Tahibacter amnicola: one gene and its partner. The protein of the gene in region 2 interacts with the protein of the main gene of each other region in a pairwise test. Links are inferred from orthologs where the notes say so. Each region holds a gene or a part of one and is shown on either strand. Other genes may lie near its edges.

The links. The genes of interacting proteins can lie anywhere in the genome.
Region 1: the proteins of ybgC (region 2) and plsB interact in binary tests that used the Escherichia coli proteins (3 or more experiments, as listed by UniProt). The link is inferred for Tahibacter amnicola from one-to-one orthologs.

Annotation. Positions count from the first base shown.
Region 1 is NZ_CP104694.1:667,726-671,566, forward strand. What follows is about bases 139-3,282. They hold plsB (glycerol-3-phosphate 1-O-acyltransferase PlsB), read left to right. Parts: upstream 139-521; coding sequence 522-3,044; downstream 3,045-3,282. Other genes in these bases: N4264_RS02760 (hypothetical protein), read left to right, coding at 139-432. In the rest of the region: more of N4264_RS02760, read left to right, coding at 1-138; N4264_RS25645 (ATP-binding protein), read right to left, coding at 3,415-3,841. UniProt on the Escherichia coli protein: Catalyzes the transfer of an acyl group from acyl-ACP to glycerol-3-phosphate (G3P) to form lysophosphatidic acid (LPA). This enzyme can utilize either acyl-CoA or acyl-ACP as the fatty acyl donor.
Region 2 is NZ_CP104694.1:5,943,639-5,947,022, forward strand. The notes cover bases 552-3,238. They hold ybgC (tol-pal system-associated acyl-CoA thioesterase), read right to left. Parts: upstream 2,256-3,238; coding sequence 1,848-2,255; downstream 552-1,847. Other genes in these bases: N4264_RS23465 (cell envelope integrity TolA family protein), read right to left, coding at 552-673; tolR (protein TolR), read right to left, coding at 683-1,123; tolQ (protein TolQ), read right to left, coding at 1,165-1,845; ruvB (Holliday junction branch migration DNA helicase RuvB), read right to left, coding at 2,377-3,238. Also shown: more of N4264_RS23465, read right to left, coding at 1-551; more of ruvB, read right to left, coding at 3,239-3,384.

The DNA of each region.
Region 1 (3,841 bases), 5.3 Mb from region 2 along the record:
CAGTCGGCCAAGTTCACGGATCCGGAACTGGCGAAGAAGTCGATCAAGATCGTGTGCGACACCGCGCGCAAGATCAACCTCAAGACGCTCGACGAAGCCCGGGCGCTCAGCTACGAGCAGGCGATGCAGAAGATCGGCGTCGGCTTCCTCGGTCTGAAGGACGTGCTCGCCCTTTACGGTTTCTCGATCGACAAGACACTCGATTCCATCAAGGCGGAAACGGTGTCGTCGGATGCCGCCACCGCGAAGGTCAAGGTGTCCTACACCGTGTTCGACACCGCGCTCACCGCCGAGAGCGACCTGGTGAAGGTGGGTGATCGCTGGTACGGCAAGGAAATGATGGACAGCCTCAAGAAGCACAAGGAAGGCGCAGCGGCACCGGCGGCTCCGGCCGAAGGTGAAACGGCCCCGGCGCCGGCCAGCAACGGCTGATCGTCGCGGTTCCCGGCTTTAACGGGAACCTAACCGAATAAACGCCGCCTTCGGGCGGCGTTTGCTTTTGCGCCGGTTACAATGTTCGGATGGAAGCCATCACGAACACCGGTAACACCCCTGAAGCCGCGCGCGTCCCCTGGCGACTGCGCCTGTTTGGACGTCTGCTTGAATCCTGGGTCCGCATCAAGCGCGATCCGGTCGATCCGAATCGTTTGCTGCTGCCGGGCGTGCCGGTCATCTATGTCCTGGAACGCTACGGGCTCTCCGATGCGTTGATTCTCGAACAGGCGTGCCGCGAGGCGGGCCTGCCTTCCGCGCTGGTGCCGCCCGCTGCGGTGAGCACGCGGCGCAAGCGCAGCTATTTCGTCACTTCCCTGCGCAACAGCCTGTTCTGGAATCGCGCGCGGAGAAGGCCGCCAACGGAAACGCTATCGGAACTGGTGCAGGCACTGGAAGCACAGCCGGAACTGGATATACAGCTCGTGCCGGTGTCCATCTTCGTCGGACGTGCGCCCACACGGCAGTCGGGCTGGTTCAGCGTGCTGTTCTCGGAAAACTGGGTGGTCGTCGGTCGCTTCCGACGCCTGCTGGCCCTGCTGCTCAATGGCCGCGATACGCACGTGCAGTTCTCCCAGCCGGTTTCGCTGCGGCAAGTCATCACGGAAGAGCAGAACCAGCGCAGCGAACGCACGGTGCGCAAGATCGCGCGCGTGCTGCGCGCCCACTTCCGCCGCATCCGCACGGCCATCATCGGGCCCGACCTGTCGCATCGCCGCACCATGGTCGATGCCGTCCTCAACGCCGAGCAGGTGCGTGACGCGATGGCCGCCACCGCCGCCAAGGAAGCCCTGACGCGCCAGCAGGTGTGGAAACGTGCACATGATTACGCATTGGAAATTGCTGCGGACTATTCGCATACCGTCGTCCGTTCGCTCTCGTTCCTGCTGACCAGTTTCTGGAACAAGCTGTACGACGGCGTCACCATGCGCCACTTCGACACGCTGCGCGCCGTGGCGCCCGGCCACGAAGTGGTGTATGTGCCCTGCCATCGCAGTCACATCGATTACCTGCTCCTGAGCTGGCTGCTCTACACCAACGGCATCGTGCCGCCGCACATTGCCGCCGGCGTCAATCTGAACCTGCCGCTGATCGGGCCACTGCTGCGTCGTGGCGGTGCGTTCTTCCTGCGCCGCAGCTTCAAGGCGAACGCGCTCTATTCGGCGGTGTTCAACGAGTACGTCGCGCAGCTCTTCGCGCAGGGCGTGTCGATGGAATACTTCATCGAGGGCGGTCGCTCGCGCACCGGCCGGTTGCTCCAGCCCAAGGCCGGCATGCTCAACATGACCATCCGCGCCTTCCTGCGCGAATCGCGCCGCCCGGTGGTGTTCCAGCCGGTGTACATCGGCTATGAAAAGCTGATGGAGGGCAAGAGCTACATCGGCGAACTGTCGGGCCAGCCCAAGGAAAAGGAAAGCCTCCTGGGGTTGTTGCGTTCCGTGAAGGTGTTGCGCCAGCACTACGGGCGCGTTTCGGTGAATTTCGGCGAGCCGGTGTTCCTGACAGAGCTGCTCGACCGCGAAGCGCCAGACTGGCGCCAGAGCGGACAGCAGGAGAAGCCCGAGTGGCTGGCGCGTGCCGTGGATCATCTGTCCGAGCGCATCCAGATCAACATCAACCGCGCGGCGGACGTCAACCCGATCAATCTCCTGGCCGTGGCGTTGCTGGCAACGCCCAAGCATGCGATGGCCGAATCGGACTTGCTGACACAACTGGAATTGTATCAATCGCTGCTCGCCGAGCTGCCCTATGGCGACCGTGTCACCCTGACCGAGAAAACACCCAAGCAGGTCATCGCCTACGGCGAGCAGATGGAATGGATCCGTCGTATCCGGCATCCGCTGGGCGACGTGCTCTCGTCCGACGGCAAGCAGGGCGTACTGCTCTCGTATTTCCGCAACAACGTGCTGCACCTGTTTGCCGCGTCGGCCTGGATCGCCTGCTGCCTGATCAACAACCGTCGCATGGCGCGCGCCTCGGTAGTGCGGCTGGCGCGGATGGTGTACCCGTTCATCCAGGCGGAACTGTTCCTGCCGTGGAACGAAGAAGGGTTTGTCGAGCGCATCCAGGCCACGATCGACTTCTTCATCCGCCGCGGCGTGCTCGGCGAGGACGCGGACGGCCGCGTGCTGAACCGGGGGCCCGGCCAGGGTGACGCCGCGTTCCAGCTTCGCACGCTGGCGCACAGCCTGCTTCAGGCCTTCGAGCGCTACTACATCACCATCGCCGTGCTGGTGAAGAATGGACGCGGCGCGCTGTCGGCCGGCGAACTGGAAAACCTCTGCACGCTCACGGCGCAGCGCCTGACCCTGCTGCACGAGCTCAACGCCCCCGAATTCTTCGACAAGTCCCTCTTCAAGGGCTTCATCGCCCAGTTGCGCGAGCGGCGCGTCATCTGGACAGACGACGCCGGCAAGCTGGATTTCGCCGACGCCCTGACGGACGTGGCCCGGGACGCCAAGGTCATCTTGAGCCGGGAAATCCGGCACGGCATCTTGAAGCTGGCGCCGCACCCGCGGGCGACTGCCGTTGCGGAGTCGGCTGCGGCGTGATCTGACTGGCCGCGGTGCGCCGTGGCCTTCTGTAGGTTGGCGCTGAGCGAAGCCAAGCCCGCCATTGCCGGGCGCGCTTTGGCGTGTCGGGGTGTCGAACAGCCAGAGCGTTTTGTCTGCCCTGCGACCAGTCGACCTGCTTTTCTTTACTTGTATAAAGAAGAGCAAGAATAGGAAAGTACACCCTGGGCTGGTCGGTTTTCGGCCATCCATGGCCGAGAACTGCGCAATCCCGTTCCTCGCGCACATCCCTGTGCGCGCCCGCCTGCGGCGGCTGGCCCTCCACGGGATTGCCGACCCGCATGGGGCCCCGGCAAGAGCGGCGTGCGAGCGGACGCAACGGCGACGGCAACAAAGCTGAGCGAGCCGACTAGGAAATCGCCGGCTCCCCCCGTTCTGGCCGTATTGGCAAGCGCACGGTGAATGTCGCGCCGTTCAGGGGGGTGCTTTCCACGTCAATCGTCCCCCCGTGGGACTTGACGATGTTGTAGGAGACCGACAGACCCAGCCCCGTGCCCTGGCCGACGGGGCGGGTGGTGAAGAAGGGTTCGAAGACGCGGTTGAGGTGTTCGGGTTCGATGCCGAAGCCGGTGTCGGTGATGGAAAACCAGATCTGGTCGCCCTCACGCCCCGTGCGGATGGTGATGCGGCCGCGTCCTTCCAGCGCCTGGGTCGCGTTGACGAGGATATTGAGCAGAACCTGCTTGATCTGGAAGGCCACGCACTCGATTTCCGGGAGCGTGCCGTATTCGCGGATGACTTCGGCCTTCTCGTTGAGGCGGTGGGACAGGACATTG
Region 2 (3,384 bases):
CAATGATCTGGATGATTTCCAGTGTGCAGCGGATGCCCGGCGGTGTCCCTTCGGGGCGCATCCACTTGAGCGTCACGGCGCTCTGGATCGCGGCGTAGTACTCCGCTTCCAGGCTTTCATCCTGGCCTTCCTGGCCCGAGCGCGCCTCCTCGCCCTGCATCAGCTGCTCCATGTAGCGGGCCTCGTCCTTCTTGGCCTTGGCCAGCTCACGCGCCTTCATTTCCTTTTGCTGCTTGAGCTTCTCTTCCTCCAGCTTGCGCTTCTTCTCGGCCTCGGCCTTGGCCAGCTTTTCGGTCAGCTCGAATTGCTCCTTCTTGCGCAGTTCGTCCTGCACCTTGGCGTCGGCCGCGGCTTTCTCCAGCGCGATCTTGTCGGTGATCTTTTCCTGATCCTTCCGATCTTCCTTGCGCGGCTCCGGCGTCGGCTCGTCGACCTTGGGCTTTTCTTCGACGGGCTTGGGCTCGACCGGCTTGGGTGCGGGCTTGGTGGGCTTGGGCGGCGGCGCGGAGCGCGGCGCCCCCACCAGCGTGGCCTCGATGATCGGGCCAGGAATCGCGACCTGGATCTCTTTGCGGGTCCACCACACGCTGAGCGTCAGCAACCCGAAAACGCCCGCATGCAGCAGCGTCGAGAAGACGAAGGAACGCAGATTGTCGCTGTTGGAAGTCTGCATTGCGGACGCTTAGCGCTTGGGTTCCTGCGGCGGCTGGCCCATCAGACCGACTTTCGGCACGCCGGCGCGCTGCAGCAGCGCCATGGCGTCGTACACCTTCGAGTACTGCACCTGGCCGTCGCCGGCCACGTACACCGTCAACTTCGGATTCTGCTTCGCGAAGGCTGAAAACTTGTTCAACAGACCGGCCTCGTCGATTTCTTCGCGCGGCGCATTCGGGATGGTCAGGTACAGCTTGCCCTGGGCATCGATGCTGACGACGAAGGGATCCTTCTGCACGTTGAGGGTCTTGGCCACTTCCGATTCGGGCAGCTCGATGTCCACGCCCAGGTTCAACAGCGGCGCCGTCACCATGAAAATGATGAGCAGCACCAGCATGACGTCAATGTACGGGACGACGTTGATGTCGGCCTTGAGCTTCTTGCGTTTGCGACGGTGATTGGAATGCATTCAGGACCTCCAACGCAGGGCGGACGGGCGCAGGGTTGCGCTCATTCGTCGATATGCGCCTGGCGCTGCAGGATCGAGGAGAACTCCTCGGTGAAGGTGTCGAAGCGGTTGGCAACGCGGTCGACCTTGTTCGAGTAGCGGTTGTACGCCCACGAAGCCGGGATAGCCGCCACCAGACCCATCGCCGTGGCGACCAGGGCTTCGGAAATACCCGGCGCCACCATGGCGATCGTTGCTTCCTTGACCGTCGCCAGGCCCTGGAAGGCCGACATGATGCCCCACACGGTGCCCAGCAGGCCCACGTAGGGGCTGATCGAACCAACGTTGGCGAGGAATTCGAGGTTGGCTTCCAGGCGGTCCAGTTCGCGCGCCTGGGCCACGCGCATGGCACGCTGGGCGCCTTCGAGCATGGTGCGCGGATCCAGGCCGCGCCGCTGGCGCAGACGGGCGAATTCGCGGAAACCGGACTCGAAAATGCTCTCGATCCCGCTGATCTGGTCGCCGCGGCCGGTCACTTCCCGGAACAGGGCCGCCAGGTCCGCGCCGGACCAGAAACGTTCCTCGAACTCGTTCGCGCTGCCGAGCGCACCTTTGAGCATCGTGTGCTTGCGGAAGATGATCATCCACGAGAGGAAGGAAAACAGCAGCAGCGCGATCATCACGAGCTTGACGAACCAGCTCGCGTGGATAACCAGGTTCAACAGATCGATTTCGCCGGTCATGCTCAGGGTGTCTCCACAAACAAATCGTCAGGAATGGGGCGCGGCCGGAAACGGATCGCATCGAGGCAGGCAGCGCGCACGCGCGCCTGGACCAGCAGACTGGCGTCGGCCTCTCGCAGGATCTGTTGCTGGAACACCAGGCTGGCGCCCCGGCGCTCGGTCAATGCCACGGTGACACGCAGCACATCATCGAGCCGGGCCGGCTTGAGAAAGCCGATCGTCAGGTCGCGCACCACGAAAACCACGCTATTGTCGGCGCGCAGGCGCTCCTGCTCAATCCCTCGTGCGCGCAGGAATTCGCTGCGGGCGCGCTCCAGGAAACGCAGGTAGCTGGCGTGGTAGGTGACGCCGCCGGCATCGGTGTCTTCCCAGTAAACCCTTATGGGCCAAGAAAATTCCGTCACGGACACGCTGCCACCCTCCTGGCTGGTGCTGCTTCCCGGTCGGGGAGGCTACCTGCCCGGGGCTGAACGAGAATCAACACGGATTTCCGGCGCGTCCCGGCGCCGCCGGACCAGCCCTGTTCCGCGCTCATGGGACCGGGTCGAACAGATCGCCGGGCGCATCGGGGCGACGCGGCGGCTTCAGGCCGAAATGCTGGTAGGCCTTGGACGTCACCATGCGCCCGCGCGCGGTGCGGATCAGGAAGCCCTGCTGGATCAGGTAAGGCTCGAGCACGTCTTCGATCGTGCCCCGCTCTTCCGAGAGCGCGGCAGCCAGTGACTCGGCACCGACGGGGCCGCCATCGAAACTCTCCATGATCGTGCGCAGGAGCCGCCGGTCGAGGGCATCAAAACCTTCCGGGTCCACCTTGAGCATTTCCATCGCGGCCTGGGCGGTCGCCAGCGTGATCATGCCGTCGCCCCGCACCTGGGCGTAGTCGCGCGCACGGCGCAGGAGCCGATTGGCGATACGTGGCGTACCGCGCGAACGCCGGGCGATCTCCGCCGCACCGGCGGGATCACAGGCAATGTCGAGAATTCGCGCCGAGCGGCGCACGATCGCCGTCAGCTCCTCCGGCGTATAAAATTCCAGTCGTTGCACAATACCGAAGCGGTCGCGCAGAGGGCTGGTCAGCAGACCCGCACGCGTCGTCGCACCGATCAACGTGAAGGGCGGCAGATCCAGCTTGATCGAGCGTGCGGCGGGCCCCTCGCCGATCATGATGTCGATCTGGAAGTCTTCCATCGCCGGGTAGAGCACTTCCTCGACCACCGGCGACAGGCGGTGGATTTCATCCACGAACAGCACGTCGCGCGGCTGCAGATTGGTCAGCAATGCCGCCAGGTCGCCGGCGCGCTCGATCACCGGGCCCGAGGTGGTGCGCAGGTTCACGCCCATTTCGTTGGCGATCACGTGCGAGAGCGTCGTCTTGCCAAGACCGGGCGGCCCGAAGATCAGCACGTGATCGAGCGCTTCGCCGCGCCGCGTCGCTGCCTCGATATAGATGCCCAGCTGCTCGCGTGCCGCCTGCTGGCCGAGATAGTCATGCAGGCGTTGCGGCCGGATGCTGGCTTCCAGCGCATCGTCTTCGCGACT